2 regions of the Microbacterium sp. LWH11-1.2 genome follow, and region 2 is predicted to be linked to the other one. Evidence: riboswitches for the same ligand, from Rfam matches in the RefSeq annotation. Region 2 holds a riboswitch; the other holds the start of a gene.
The links. A riboswitch is a leader RNA that binds a small molecule or an ion and turns the genes downstream of it on or off. The one in region 2 is predicted to bind thiamine pyrophosphate.
Positions count from the first base shown of each region.

Region 1: it holds a riboswitch for thiamine pyrophosphate, as region 2 does, so the genes downstream of both, MRBLWH11_RS07670 (ECF transporter S component) here and MRBLWH11_RS03655 (MFS transporter) in region 2, are expected to answer to the same signal.

Region 1 covers NZ_CP151636.1:1,611,598-1,618,910, forward strand. The annotation lists gene MRBLWH11_RS07660 (ABC transporter ATP-binding protein) at 1-1,318, shown strand, start outside; gene MRBLWH11_RS07665 (D-alanyl-D-alanine carboxypeptidase) at 1,386-3,296, opposite strand; TPP riboswitch at 3,378-3,489, shown strand; gene MRBLWH11_RS07670 (ECF transporter S component) at 3,480-4,130, shown strand; gene MRBLWH11_RS07675 (ATP-binding cassette domain-containing protein) at 4,127-5,584, shown strand; gene MRBLWH11_RS07680 (energy-coupling factor transporter transmembrane component T) at 5,581-6,360, shown strand; gene MRBLWH11_RS07685 (aminoglycoside 3'-phosphotransferase) at 6,380-7,114, opposite strand; gene MRBLWH11_RS07690 (SDR family NAD(P)-dependent oxidoreductase) at 7,232-7,313, shown strand, end outside.
Region 2 covers NZ_CP151636.1:786,492-793,804, forward strand. The annotation lists gene MRBLWH11_RS03635 (class I SAM-dependent DNA methyltransferase) at 1-630, opposite strand, end outside; gene MRBLWH11_RS03640 (DUF262 domain-containing protein) at 627-2,507, opposite strand; gene MRBLWH11_RS03645 (MerR family transcriptional regulator) at 2,635-3,246, opposite strand; gene MRBLWH11_RS03650 (DUF4188 domain-containing protein) at 3,319-3,849, shown strand; TPP riboswitch at 3,856-3,963, shown strand; gene MRBLWH11_RS03655 (MFS transporter) at 3,957-5,231, shown strand; gene MRBLWH11_RS03660 (DUF4188 domain-containing protein) at 5,243-5,596, shown strand; gene MRBLWH11_RS03665 (hypothetical protein) at 5,593-7,089, shown strand.

The sequences.
Region 1 (7,313 bases), 830 kb from region 2:
CTCGGGCCACGCCCTCGTCAAGGTGTTCGGACGCGAGAACGACGCGCTCGATAAGTTCCAGGTCGAGAACGAAGAGCTGTTCCAGGCGAGCTTCAAGGCGCAGTTCCTCTCCGGCATCATCATGCCGGCGATGATGTTCGTCGGCAGCCTCAGCTACGTGGGCATCGCGGTGCTCGGCGGGCTGATGGTCGCGAACGGTCAGCTCCGTCTCGGCGACGTGCAGGCGTTCATCCAGTACTCGCAGCAGTTCACGCAGCCGCTGTCCGAGCTGGGCGGCATGGCCGCGGTCGTGCAGTCCGGCACCGCGTCGGCCGAGCGCGTCTTCCAGCTGCTGGACGCCGACGAGCAGGAGGCGGACGACGCCGATGCTCCGGAGCTCGCCGACGGCAAGGGCGTCATCGAGTTCGAGAACGTCGCGTTCTCCTACACGCCCGAGCGCCCGCTCATCCAGGACCTGTCCTTCCGAGTGGAACCGGGACAGACCGTCGCGATCGTCGGACCGACCGGTGCGGGCAAGACCACGCTGGTCAACCTGATCATGCGGTTCTACGAGCTCAGCGGCGGCCGGATCATGCTCGACGGTCAGGACATCGCCGAGATCACCCGCGACGATCTGCGCTCCCGCACCGGCATGGTGCTTCAGGATCCGTGGCTGTTCGCAGGCAGCATCCGCGAGAACATCCGGTACGGCCGCTCCACGGCGAGCGACGACGAGGTTCTCGAGGCGGCCAAGGCGACGTACGTCGACCGATTCGTGCACGCTCTCCCCGAGGGCTACGACACGGTCCTCGACGAGGACGCCTCGAACGTCTCGGCGGGTGAGCGCCAGCTCATCACCATCGCCCGCGCGTTCGTCGCGCAGCCGTCGATCCTCATCCTCGATGAGGCCACGTCGGCGGTCGACACCCGCACCGAGCTGCTGCTGCAGCACGCCATGGCGGCACTCCGTGAGGGCCGCACGTCGTTCGTGATCGCGCACCGCCTGTCGACCATCCGCGACGCCGACCTCATCCTCGTGATGGAGCACGGTGACATCGTGGAGAAGGGCACGCACGACGAGCTCATCGCCGCGCAGGGCGCCTACTGGCGCCTGTACCAGTCGCAGTTCGAGCAGGCGGCCACCGACCTCGATGCCGAAGAAGCGCTCACCGGGACGACCCCGGTCGTCGTCACCGGCGACGCCGACGACAGTGCTCAGGCCGAGGCGGATGACGCCGCAGCCGGCGCGTCGGTCGGTGCGCAGTCGCCGACGGCAGAGGCCGCGGCCGCGCAGCGCCTGGTGGAGGACGGTGCCGACGACTCCGGTCGCCGGGCCTGATCACCTGCACAGCACGACGCCCCATCCCGTTCTCCGGGGTGGGGCGTCGTGCTGTTGTCGAAGCCGGTCAGGACTCGTCGGAATGGATGCCGAGCAGCTGCAGCGGGTGCGTCAGCCGCCACCAGGGACTCGGCCCCTCGACGTCCTCCGCGAGCACGAGCGGTGTCGTCACGGAGTCGAGCGGGCCCGCCGTGGTCAGTGTGCCCACCGTGCCCTTCTGCTCGCGCTGGTCGCCCAAGGCGAAGTCCGTCGTCGTGGTCGCGGTCGACCCGTTCCAGAGCACGACGTTCGCGTCGTCAGCGGTGACGATCTCGACCTTCTCGCCCCAGAGCGTCGTGACCTCTCCGACGACCGTGCCCTTCTCGACGGCGGGGGCCTGCGCCTGCAGCGCGGCCTCGGTCTCGGCGAAGAGCGCGCGCGTCGCGGCGAGGCGCTGCTCGTCATCCGCCTGGTTCAGCACCGCGGCGTAGAGCCGCACGGTGGTGTCGCCGACTGCGAGGTCCTTCGCCGTCAGCAGGTTCCACCCGACCAGTGATCCGGTCTTGATGCCCACGACGCCCGGGTCGACGAGCATTCCGTTCGTGTTGACCACTGTGCCCGCTCCGGGCAGATCGACCACCGGGGTTCCGACGATCTCGGCGAAGACCGGGTTCTTCATCGCCCATTCGCCGAGCGTGATCAGCGCCTCCGGGGTCGCCACGTTGCCCTCGTCGAAACCGGACGGCGTGACGACGGTGATGCCGCCGAGCCCGCGCTCCCGCAACCACACGGCAGCGGCGTCCGCGAACTGCTCGTCGGACCCCCAGATCTCCGAGGCCAGCCGGTCGATGTAGTTGTTCGCCGAGCCCATCAGCGTGCCCTGCAGCAGCTGATACTCCGTCAGCACGCCGTCGACCGGCACGTCCAGGGCCGATTGGTCCGACCTCCGGTACTCCCAGTACTCATCCTCGTCGTCGCTGTCGAACGAGAACTCCGGCCCCTGCTCGCCGAGGGCCAGCGGCATCCGGTCGAGCACCATCAGAGTGCTCACGACCTTGGTGATGCTGGCGATGCTCGCGGCGTCCGGCGTGGAGGCGGCCGTGCTCACACCGGCGATCCCGACGGCCGCGCTGCCCTGCGCCGGCCAGGTGAGGGTCGCTGCCGGTGCGGGGATCGTGTCGAACTCGATCGTCTGCACGGTCGGAGGAACCTCGTGCAGCGGCCAGAGCAGCGTCGTGCCGGCATAGGCCGCGACCAGCCCGGCGAGCACGCCCAGCGGGACCAGCAGACCCGGACGCGTGATCGCCGGCCGCAGGTGCGCATCGCGCATCAGTCCGTCGGACTGTTCGGCGTCGGCGACGTCATCGAGCGTCGCCACGGACGTGTGGTGCGCGACGGCCGCGGGGTCGACCCAGGTCAGGGCGGTCGCGGTGACGGCCTCGTCGGCCCACTGCGCGGGAGGCGCCTGCAGGGCCGCGGCCCCGCCGTCGGTCTCGTCAGGCGTCGCGGCGGACGATTCGGGAGGGAGCGTCGCCGTCGGCGCATCGGCGCGCGGCTTGAAGAGAGGCGGCTCCACGACGTCGGTGGGGGCCTCGGTCGGGACGCTTCCCGCAGCGACCGTCTCGGTCGGGGCGGTGTCGGACAGGGTCTGCTCGGTCGGGACCGTCTCAGTGGGGACGCTCTCGGTCGGGACCGTTTCAGTCGGGACGCTCTCGACCGCCGTGACCTCGCCGGCCTCCGGACGCGGCGGGTCCGAGGTGAACAGCGCGTCGACGGCGACGGCCGAGACCGCGAGGGCGGGCACGTGGGTCGAGGACGGCGGCGGCGCATCGCCCGCGAACAGGGCGTCGGTCGCGAAGGCAGAAGCCTGGTCCGGCGTGCGCGTGGCGGCATCCGTCCCGAACGGGAACGCGGCGCGATCGGCGTCGGGGGAGGTGTCCGAAGGAGCACCGTCGCCCAGGACGCCCGTCGCCTCGTCGGCGGGATCAGAAGGGGTCACTCGTTTACGGTACCGAATCCCGGCCGCGATCGCGGCGGAGTCACCCCGAGGTCACAGAGTGTCGGGACGCGGTAGGATCGTCAGCACAACCACGGGAGTCCGGCGAGCCGGGCTGAGAGGGAGCGAATCGCGCTTCGACCGTCGAACCTGATCTGGGTCATGCCAGCGCAGGGAGGAGTTCAGATGAGTACGTCCACGTCCACATCCGCGTCCACCACGACGCAGGGTCAGACACCCGCCGCAGGCCTCTTCCGCTGGCGCGTCGTCGACATCGTCGTCGCCGCAGTGCTCGGCGTCGCGATCGGCCTGGTCTTCTGGGGCTGGAACACGATCGGCTACGCCTGGTTCGGCGCGGCCGATGCCCTGACCCCCGGTCTCGGCGGCATCGCCGTCGGCGTCTGGCTGCTCGGTGGCGTCGTCGGCGGACTCGTGATCCGCAAGCCCGGCGCCGCGCTGGTCGTCGAGCTCGTCGCGGCGATCGTCTCGATGCTGATCGGCAACGTCTGGGGGGTCTCCACGGTGCTCTCCGGACTCGTCCAGGGACTCGGTGCGGAGATCATCTTCGCGCTGTTCTTCTACCGCCGCTTCGGCATCGTCGTCGCCGCACTGGCCGGTACGGGTGCGGCAGCTGCCGCGTGGGTGTTCGAGCTCTTCTACGGCAGCTCGCCGAACATCCTGAAGTCGCTCGAGTTCAACACGATCTACCTGGTCAGCGTCGTCGTCTCCGGAGCGATCCTGGCCGGCGTCCTCGGCTGGCTGCTCGTGCGCGCTCTGGCGGTCACGGGCGCACTGAGCCGCTTCGCCGTCGGGCGAGAGCACGTGCGCGAGGTCTGAGCGTGAGTGTCGCCGCCCCGGCCCGCGTGCAGGCCGCGGGCTGGGGGTGGCGCTACGCCGGTCGAAAGCGCCCGGCGGTCACCGATGTGAGCTTCACGATCGAGCCCGGGGAGCGCGTGCTGCTCCTCGGCGCCTCCGGTGCCGGCAAGTCCACGCTGCTCGCCGGCCTCGCGGGCGTGCTCGGAGACGCCGATGAAGGCGACCGTCACGGCTCGCTGCTCGTCGACGGGGCCGCCCCGGAGTCTCGGCGCGGACAGGTCGGTCTGGTGCTCCAGGATCCGGACGCCGGGATCGTGCTGTCCAAGGTGGGTGACGACATCGCCTTCGGGTGCGAGAACCTGGGCGTCGCGGCATCCGAGATCCCTGGCCGGGTCGCCGAGGCGATGGATGCCGTGGGCCTCGACGTACCGCTCCACCGCGCGACCAAGGCGCTGTCGGGAGGGCAGAAGCAGCGACTCGTGCTCGCCGGCGTGCTGGCCATGCGGCCAGGGCTCCTCCTGCTCGATGAGCCGACGGCCAACCTCGACCCCGACGGCGTGCACGAGGTGCGGGCCAGCGTCGAGCGTGCTGTCACCGCGACCGGTGCGACGCTGATCGTCGTCGAGCACCGCACGCCTGTCTGGATCGACCTGATGACGCGGGTGATCGTGCTCGCCGCCGACGGAGGCCTGCTGGCGGACGGCCCGCCCCATCGGGTGTTCGCCGAGCACGGGGCCACGCTCGCCGACGCCGGGGTGTGGGTGCCCGATCGCGGCATCGAGCTCCCGGTGCTGCAGCAGGTGCCGGCATCCGACGCCCTCACGGCGTCCCGGCTCGCGGTCGCCAGGGAACCCGGCGTGGTCGTGCAGGCGGGGCTCGACCTGCGTGTCCCGCGGGCGAACGCGACCGTGATCACCGGGCCGAACGGCGCGGGGAAGTCGACGCTCGCGCTCACTCTCGCCGGCCTCGTCCCCGAACACGACGGCGAGGTGCGCGCCGCGCCCGAACTCGCCGGGCGCCGCGGGGTCCGTCCCATCCGCTGGACCTCTCGCGAGCTGCTCACCCGCATCGGCATGGTGTTCCAGGAGCCCGAGCACCAGTTCCTCGCGCAGACTCTGCGCGACGAGCTCGCCGTCGGACCGCGCGCTCTCGGGTGGACCCAGTCGAAGACGGATGCCGTCGTCGACGAGCTGCTCGAGCGGCTGGGCCTCGCGCCTCTCGCGCTCGCCAATCCGTTCTCTCTCTCGGGCGGACAGAAGAGGCGCCTCTCGGTGGCGACCGTGCTCGCGGGCGCACCCGAGGTGATCGTGCTCGACGAGCCGACCTTCGGGCAGGACCGCCGCGGATGGATCTCCCTGGTCGCGCTGCTGCAGGAGGAGATCGCTCGCGGTCGCTCGATCGTCGCGGTCACCCACGACGATGCCGTGATCCGGCACCTCGGCGGTCACCGCATCGAGCTGGGGGCGGCATCGTGACCACGACCGAGACCGTCAGGGCGGCGTGGCTCGACGGCGTCAACCCGGTGACCAAGCTGCTGCTCGCGCTGCTGCTCTCGGTGCCGCTCTTCGCATCGATCGACGTCACGAGCGCCCTGGTCGCGATCGGGCTGCAGCTACTGTGCCTGCCGCTGACGGGCCTGCGCCTCGCCACGGTGCTGAAACGGCTGCTGCCGATCATGATCTTCGCGCCGATCGCCGGGATCAGCATGCTGCTCTACGCGGAACCTGCCGGTCGCGTCTACTGGACCTTCGGCTTCGCGACCATCAGCGAGGGATCGATCGTCCTCGCGATCGCGGTGAGTCTGCGCGTGATCGCCCTCGGCCTGCCGACCATCCTCCTGTTCGGCGGCACGGACCCCACGCAGCTCGCGGACGCACTGTCGCAGGTCGCGAAGCTGCCGAGCCGTTTCGTGCTCGGCATCCTCGCCGGCACGCGGATGCTCGGACTGTTCCTCGACGACTGGCGCACCATGGGCCTCGCCCGCCGGGCGCGCGGCGTCGGCGACCGCGGAGCGCTGCGGCGGTTCTTCTCGATGGCTTTCGTGCTGCTCGTGTTCGCCGTGCGTCGAGGGTCGAAGCTCGCGCTGGCGATGGAGGCGCGGGGCTTCGGGTCCGGCAGCCCGCGCACCTGGTCGCGGCCGTCGCGGCTGCATCCGCGGGATGCCGTCGCCGTGCTCGGGGGCGTCGCGATCATGGCGCTGGCGCTCGCCGCCGCTGTGGCCCTCGGCACGTTCCGCTTCGTCTGGAGCTGAGCCCGAGTCGAGGCGATCGTCAGGTCGCGTTCCAGAGGTCCCGGTAGTAGGCGAGGCGCTCGCGATCGGGTTCGAGACCGTAGGCCTCGATGAGTGCGTCCTCCCAGCCGGGGCCGTAGTTCCACTCCGTGCTCATGGAGGCGACGGCCAGGTCGGCCCAGCGGTCGGCGGTCCCGAGCAGCGCGAGGTCGACGTGGGCGATCCAGCGCCCGTCGTCGCCGACGAGGGTGTTCGGGCAGCAGGCGTCGCCGTGGCTGACGACGAGGCGATCGATGGGCGGGGCGGTGCGCAGCGTGTCCGGCACCTCGATGCCGCGCCCTTCGGCGTTCGCGATGCGCGAGGCGATGCTCCACTCCCACGGGCACTCCTCGACGGGGAGCGCGTCGTGCATCGCCCGCAGGGCCTCGCCGACGGCGCGCACAGCGGTCGCGGGTTCGGCGACCCAGCGCGGGTCCACGGCGCTGAGGCCGTCGATCGCCGCGGTCACGAGCCACTCGTGCGTGTCATCCTGTCCCTGCTCGATCACCGTCGGCACGGCGATCCAGCGGGAGGCCCAGGCCATCCGCTCGGCCTCGTCCTGCAGGCTGAACTCGAGGTTCCGCGGTCCCCACTTGATGTAGAACGGATCGCCTGCACCTGTCGCTCGGAAGGTGAGCCCGCCGTAGTCGTTGTCCCAGACGCAGACCAGGTCCGCACCACGCGCGAGGCGGCGGACCTTCTCGGGGACGGCGACCGGTTCCGTGGGAATCGTCATGCCTCCATCCTGACGCACGGTGCGATACCCGGACCCGGCTTCGTGACTGCACGGAGAACCACGTAGGCTGAGACTGCGTTTCAGAAGCAGCAGTCGCACACGTTCGAAGGAGAACAGATGCAGGTCAGCGGACAGGGTGCTCTCATCACGGGAGGGGCGTCCGGGCTCGGGCTCGCCACAGCACGACGACTCACGAAGG
Region 2 (7,313 bases):
GACGCTCTCACCCTCCTGCGGATCGAGGATGTTCACGAGCAGACCGACGACTGAGCGCGGGGTGTAGTACTCGCCGGCCTTCTTGTTCGACTGGTCGGCGAACCGCTTGATGAGGTACTCATACGCGTTGCCGAAGACATCCGGTGCGACATTCGCGTTACTCAGAGTCTTCGTCGAGAAGTGCTCGATGAGGTCGGCGAGCTTGCGGTCGGGGAGCTTGTCCTTATTGGTCCAGTTCGCGTTGCCGAAGATGCCGTACAGCGTCTCGGGGTTAGCTTTCTCGATCTCGCGGAACGCGATCTGCAGGGCGGGGCCGATGTTCTCGGTCTTCTCGCGAACGTCCGACCAAAGGTTGCCGTCGGGGACGGCGAAGCGGTGGTTCTCGGCGAACGAGGCGAACTCGTGGTCGCCGCCGGACTCCTCGAGTGCCCGCTCGAACTCTTCGAGGTACACGTCGCTGATCCGCTTGAAGAACATGAGCGGAAAGATGTAGGCCTTGAAGTCGGCTTGGTCAATGCTGCCGCGTAGGAGGTCAGCGGCACGGGCAAGGTACTGCTCCAGCTCGGCGAGCGACATGGAATCAATCCGCGCGGGTCGCTGGCCCGACGAGAGCGGGACATCCGTGCTCACGCGTGTTCCTCCGAGGTGGCGGCATCGACGATGTTGTGGAGACTTGGCTGGCGTCCTTCGGTCAGCTCGGTAGCGGCCCTGCTGACCAGCTGGGCGCGAGCGGCCAAGAAATCGTCGAAGTGCGGTCTCACCAGCTGCGCGAGCTCGGCGCCCTCCACATCGAGCGGATATGGCCCAGCCGCGACAAGAAGCGAATATGGGACGAGGTGCGTCGTGAGACGCGCACGCACATCGCTGGGGTCTGGCGCCTTCTGCGCCCGGTCTTCCAAGTACTGGATGGGATCCAGCCGGCCGATCGTACGATTGGTCTTCCAGGTAATGAGCGCGCAGTTGAGGGCGAGGTACGAGTTGATCCCCGCAGCACGGAGGAGGGCGTCGGGGAAGAGGTGGTGATACTCGCGGCGACCGATGTTGTCCGCCGAAAGTTTTGTATCGTCGGCGAAGTCGCGTGCACCGAAATAGGTCGACGTTGCGAGGACCGCTCGTCCGAGTCGATCGGCCTTCTTCGACCAGTCCGCCGCAAGCAGATCTCGGTGCGTCGGCAGCGGGTACAGCTCGCGGTCGAAGACGGGCACGCTGTCCAGCTCGCCCGCACCATCCAGATACGCCCGCAGAGGTGCGTGGTCGGCGGCAGCTCGCGTAGCGGCTGCACCGACATAGCGAGTGGTGAAGAACGCTGACCAAAGATACCTACGCACGAGCTGGTCGACGCGGGCCCGCTCGTCGCCATCCGCCGCTGAATTCGCGAGGAGAGCGGCAGCGACGGGCAACGGGGGCCCACTCGGGATCTGCGACGACGCGAAGATCCCTTCGCCGGCGAGAAGTTCGGTGAGGCGCTCGAGCCCTGCCGACATCGTGTCCCAGTCGGCTACGAACTTGGCGTAGTCGAGCTCGTAGTAGCCCTTCTGGTTGGGCTGCTTGCCCTGCATCAGCGCGGAGACTTGCAAAACCGCGTCACCAACATCGCCGAAGTATCGAGCCAGCGCAGGCTGGGCCTCGTTCAATGCTCGCAGCCACTCCCGCAGGCGCACCCCCGTGGCGTTCTCGAGCTCGGCGACGACGATGTCGTACGCCCGCAATGGCTTGGCGTTTGTGTTCATGTTGATGAACACGCGCAGCGCAACGTCCTTATGCGTGGCAGCCGGGAGCCTGAGGTACGGCAGGTTGTAGTGCCTCACCCGCTCGCGGAGCGGGCCAATCCATTGTTCTTTCAGGACGCTCCTACTTGCACTGACTGCGCGCTCCGCAAGAAGTACCTGTACTTGTTCCTCGGCGCTCGCTGCTGCATCGATGGTCGGCGCAGGGTACGCGGCATCCACCCAGCGGTCGATCTGATCTCCGCTGGGGTCGAGAAGGCGAACGGGAACCAATCCGCGTCGTCGACACTCGGCCGGGTCATCAGCCCACAACGGCTTGACACCGCGGCGATCGCGCCAGCGGACGACTGCTCTAACTGACAGACCGTGATCGTCGTTGTCGGGATCTTCGTCCAGCTCTGGCACGTGAATGAAATACGTCGCGTCAGAGCTCGTCGCCTTGAGCGCCTGCCACAGGGCCGTCAATCGCTGCTGACCATCGAGGAGGTGCTCGGTGACCTTCGAGCTCGGCTCCGGCGCGGTCGCAAGCGGGCGAGAGTGGAACTTCTCCTCGTCGCCAACGTCCAAGATCAGCGTGATGCCCAAGGGGAGATCCTGGATGATCGTGGTGAGCATGGATGCAACTCGACCCCGGTCCCAGGCGACACCCCTTTGGAAACTCGGAAGCCGGAGCTGACCGCTGCTGATTCGATGCAGCCAATCGTCGATCGGGCGATTCAGGGCCTCGCTACGGTTACGCTCGTCGCTCACTGCGCAACTCTTCTCTTCTCTACTCACCACGTTGGCAACTTCTCCAGACTAGTGATGAGGGCCGGTACCTGACGCTCGTATACACGCAGTCGTCGCTTTTTGACTACATACCGGCTTACAGATGGCACCGCTACCGGACCCGGTCGCCGGAAGAGACTCAAGACATAGAACTGAACCGCTCCCCCGAGCTCACCTGCTGCGCCACTCGCCGCAGCGCCAGCAGCAACGGCTCCACCAGCACCGACCCGAGCACCACGTACCGCACCGCGGCCTCGGCTGATTCCTCCGGCACCCCGGCGATCTCGGCATCCGCGATCCTCCGAATGCTCGCGAGGTACTCCGCCATCACGGCATCCGGCACGACAAAACCCGCGCGCTCCAACCTCTGGAGCGCCCGCGCTACCGCGTGGAGCACCGCGGGGTCGCACATCCCCGGCTGCCACCCGAGCCCAGCAACCAAGGCCTCGGCCTCCGCCCGATCCAGCTCCTCATCCGCTGGCGGAGTGATCGCCGCATGAGCCTCGCCCAGCAGCAGGTGCGGACTCTCCGGCGGATCGTCCAGCGCCCCGAGCACCCGCCGCGTCTCGGCGATGCTCACCCCCGCATCGAGCAGCGCCCGGATCACCCGCAGCCGCTCCACGTGCTTCTCGCCATAGGCGGCCTGCGTCGGCGCGCTGCGCTCACCCTCGGGCAGCAGACCCTCGCGCAGGTAGTACTTGATCGTCGGCACGGTCACACCCGTCCGGGCTGACAGTTCGGAAATTCTCATGGCCACCTCTTGACTTCGATAGTAGCGCTATCCATTATGGATAGTGACACTATCGAATCAAGAGGAGTCATCATGTCGAAAGTCATCACGGGCCGCATGACCCACCGCCACGAGGGCGAGCTCGTCGTGTTCCACATCGGGATGCAGATCAACCGCTGGTGGCGACCCGACCTGTGGCTGCCCACCTTCTTCGCCATGCCGCCGATGCTGCGCGAACTCTCCATGGATCCCGACTCGGGCATGCTCGGCTACCAGTTGCTGTTCGGATCCGGCGGTCCCTACGTCGTGCAGTACTGGTCATCCGTCGACAAGCTGTACGCTTACGCGTCCAGCCCCTCGCAGGAGCACCGCCCCGCCTGGACCCGCTTCAACAAGATGGCGCGCAAAGCTCCGGGCGCAGTCGGCATCTGGCACGAGACCTTCCTCGTCGACCGCGCCGAGAGCGTGTACGTGTCGACGAAGCCGATGGGGCTGCCGAAGGCGACGGAGATGGTCGAGGTGGGGAAGCGGCAGGACCGGGCTCAGGCGCGGTTCGCGGAAGGGCGGACGGTGTCTGGCCAGGCGCAGTCCCCGGAGATCTTGAGCGAACCGCGCCTCCCCTAGACTTCCTTCCAACCACAGGGGAGTCCCGGCAGGGGCTGAGAGGGCGCTGACGCAGCGCCGACCCTCACACCTGATGCGGGTCATGCCGCCGTAGGAAGTCGAGTCATATGTCGCGCCTCATCACCGAGCCCGAAACGTCCTCCCGAGCACGAAAGGCCGTTCGCGGCGGATTGCTCGGCAACTTCGTCGACCAGGTCGATATCTTCCTGCCGGTGATCGCGCTCGCCCCCGCAGCCGCGGTCGTGCTGGGCCCCGACCCCGCTCAGACCGGCCTGATCTTCGTCGCCACCCTTCTCGGACGCCCGCTCGGAGCCGCCGTCTTCGGAAGCCTCGCCGACCGCTACGGTCGCACGAGCACCACCAAGATCGCGATCGCCGGCATCGCGATCACAACGCTCCTGATCGCCCTGATCCCGAACCACGACCTCGGTGGTGCAGCGACGCTCTGGGCGTTCGTCGCCCTCCGCTTCGTCGGCGGCATCTTCCTCGGCGGCGAATACTCCGCGGCGATCCCGCTCGCCATGGAATGGTCCGCCCCACGCCGGCGCGGCCTGCTCAGCGGCGGCATCATGGCCATGTCCCCGCTCGCGAACTCCTTCATCGCCGCGCTCACCCTGACGCTCCTGCAGGTGCTCGGAGCCGACGACTACGCAATGTGGGGATGGCGGATGCCGTTCATCGCCGGCGCCCTGCTCGCGGTGGCGCTGTTCTTCTACTACTCCGCCGGGGTCCACGATTCCCCGGTCTCGACGAGCGCCCGACACCCCCGCACTCGACCTCTGGCCGACATTCTGGTCGGACCGTTCCGCCACCAGCTCTGGCAGGTGTTCACGCTGATGACCGGCCTCTGGCTGTTCACGCAGATGGCGATCCCCGTGCTCACCGGCCTGTTGAGCAAAGCACCCCAGATCGGCCCGACCACCGTGCCGCTCATCATGCTGGTCGCCACCCTCGTCTCGGCCGCGGCGATGATCGCCAGCGGTGCAATCTCGCAGCGGATCGGACGGCGACGCTTCTTCGTCGTCTTCGGAGGCCTCGCGATCATCGCCGCTCCGCTGGCCCTCATGTGGGCGATGTCCTCTCAGGGAGCTGGCGCCGTGCTGGCCGTCACCGTCGTGCAGATCGTCACCGTGTCGGCCTACGGCCCGGTCGGCGCCTACCTCGCCGAGCGCTTTCCCGCTGCCGTGCGATCGAGCGGATACGGGGTCGGCTACTCGCTCTCCATGGTGATCCCCGCGCTCTACCCGTTCTGGCTGCCCGGATTCCAGAGCTCGCTCGGCGCTGGCCCTGCGGTGGCCGTCGTGCTCGCCGCGGCGGCTGCGCTGCTCGTCATCGGCGCGCTCCTCGGCCCTGATCCCGACCGTGCTTCGCCATTGGAGTGAAGGGCGGTGGGATGTGGCCGCGATACGCTTACGCGTCCAGCCCGTCGCAGGAGCACCGCCCCGCCTGGACCTGCTTCAACAGGATGGCGCGCAAGGCTCCGGGAGCGGTCGGCATCTGGCACGAGACCTTCCTCGTCGACCGCGCCGAGACCGTTTATGTGTCGATCAAGCCGATGGGGCTACCGAAAGCGACGGAGTTGGTCGAGGTCGGGAAGCGACAGGACCGGGCGCAGGCGCGGTTTGCGGAAAGGCAGACGGCGGTAGTGAACAGCACCACGTCACATCGCTCGGGAGAGTTGCGCATCGGCGAGGCTCACCTATACTGCGGTCAGCATCCAGCGCAGAGAGGCGTGGCAACGCGATGACCGATTTCGAACCGAAGTACGTGGAGTACGCGGAGTGGCATGACGCGGCGAAGCGAAGTTACTTGGAACCGGCGAGGTTGACGGCCGTCCGATTGCTAGAAGAGCTGCTCGACGATCGCGTTGATTCAGTCGATCGGAATCGCTTTCGCATATCAACTAGCCGCGTCAAGACAGCCCAACGGTCCTTCGCAAAACTCGGTCGCGCTAAGTACAGCGGTCAAGTGAACGATTACGAAGATGTGCCGCAGGTTCTGGACGACCTCGTGGGCCTTCGACTTATCTGCAACAATCTCTCCGATATCAACACGTTTCAGGAACTGGTGGGTGAGCTGCCGATCGACGCCGACGAGCAATCGAGCCTGGCCGTCGAGCGCGATTCACATCGGGACTACTTTACGAATCCGAAGGCGTCCGGCTATCGGGCCTACCACGTGAACTTCGTCGTTCCGGTTCCTCAGATGAACGGAACCAGGCGCGTTTGCGTCGAGGTGCAGGCTAGAACACTGCTCCAGGACGGTTGGGGCGAGCTCACGCATGAGGACACATACAAGCCGGGATCGACGGTTCCTGAGTGGATTGTTGGCATGTCGCTCCGCATGGCGGAACTACTTGCGGCGGTTGACAACATCGCTCAAGACCTTCGAACTGGACTAGACGTCGAGACGCAGCGATCAGTTTTGGCGGTAGACGACGGCAAGAAGTCTCCGGAGGTCGCATTTGTCGCGGGCACCGCAGAATCAGCTACTCCGACCTCGATAAGCATCGCTGCGGGATTGGAACCCAGCGCTCCGAAGACCAGCTCGGAAGCTCAGCGACGCGACGCCGAAGAACTCGAGGCAGCCCTCGTGGACGAGACTCTTCGAATCACTCGGGGATTGACGAAGCCGGTCGCTCTAGCCGCGCTATCGCAGCAGCTTAACCTCATCTTCGGCACCGAAATCACGCGCACCTGGGCCAAACGCGGAGGTTTTAAGAAGTTCTTGGAGGCAACGGTCCCGGAGTCGCGACTTTCTGGACCTCCACCCGGGTATATCCACCCCCCGAACACTCCTGTCCCAGATGGATGGATTACGGAAGACGCAGGCAAAGGGGCTGTGCCGTCAATCGTGCGCGAGTTGCGAACCTACGACAAGGCGATTCCATTGCTTGGGGCCGAAAGGCTGGAGCAGGTAGTTACCTCAGTGACCAACGTGCTTCAAGAGGCTGAGCTAGAACTCCAGGGCAGCAACGCCACACTTTCGCAACTCGAAGGTCTGGCCAAACAAGCTCGCTCGGATGCAGAAACTCGCGGAACCTTGGTTGTGCGCCCTCATGCCGCCTACGTTCTTCAGGCGGTCAATCGCAGGAGCCGGATTTCGCGGGACATCACCGCCAGTGAAGTCCGAGGCATCCTCTTTGATCGGATCATCACGATGGCCGAAGCGAACGACCTAGTCGAGGACCGCGCAGTCGCGGGCCACGAGCTATGCGAGTGGCTCGGAATCGACGTCTAGAACGTTGTACCTCTGTTTCGGACGCCGGCCGAACAGCTCGCCTTTCGGACAACCATCGATGCTGGGCACATTCAACCGTCGCCCCTCAGAACATCCACGCAACTCCCCACCACTACTTCCGGCTGCTCGAACGACGCGAAGTGCCCGCCGCGCTCCAGTTCATGCCACTGGCGAGTTTCCGCGAACTTCCGTTCGCTCCCGCCGTGACGGACGCGATCACCGGG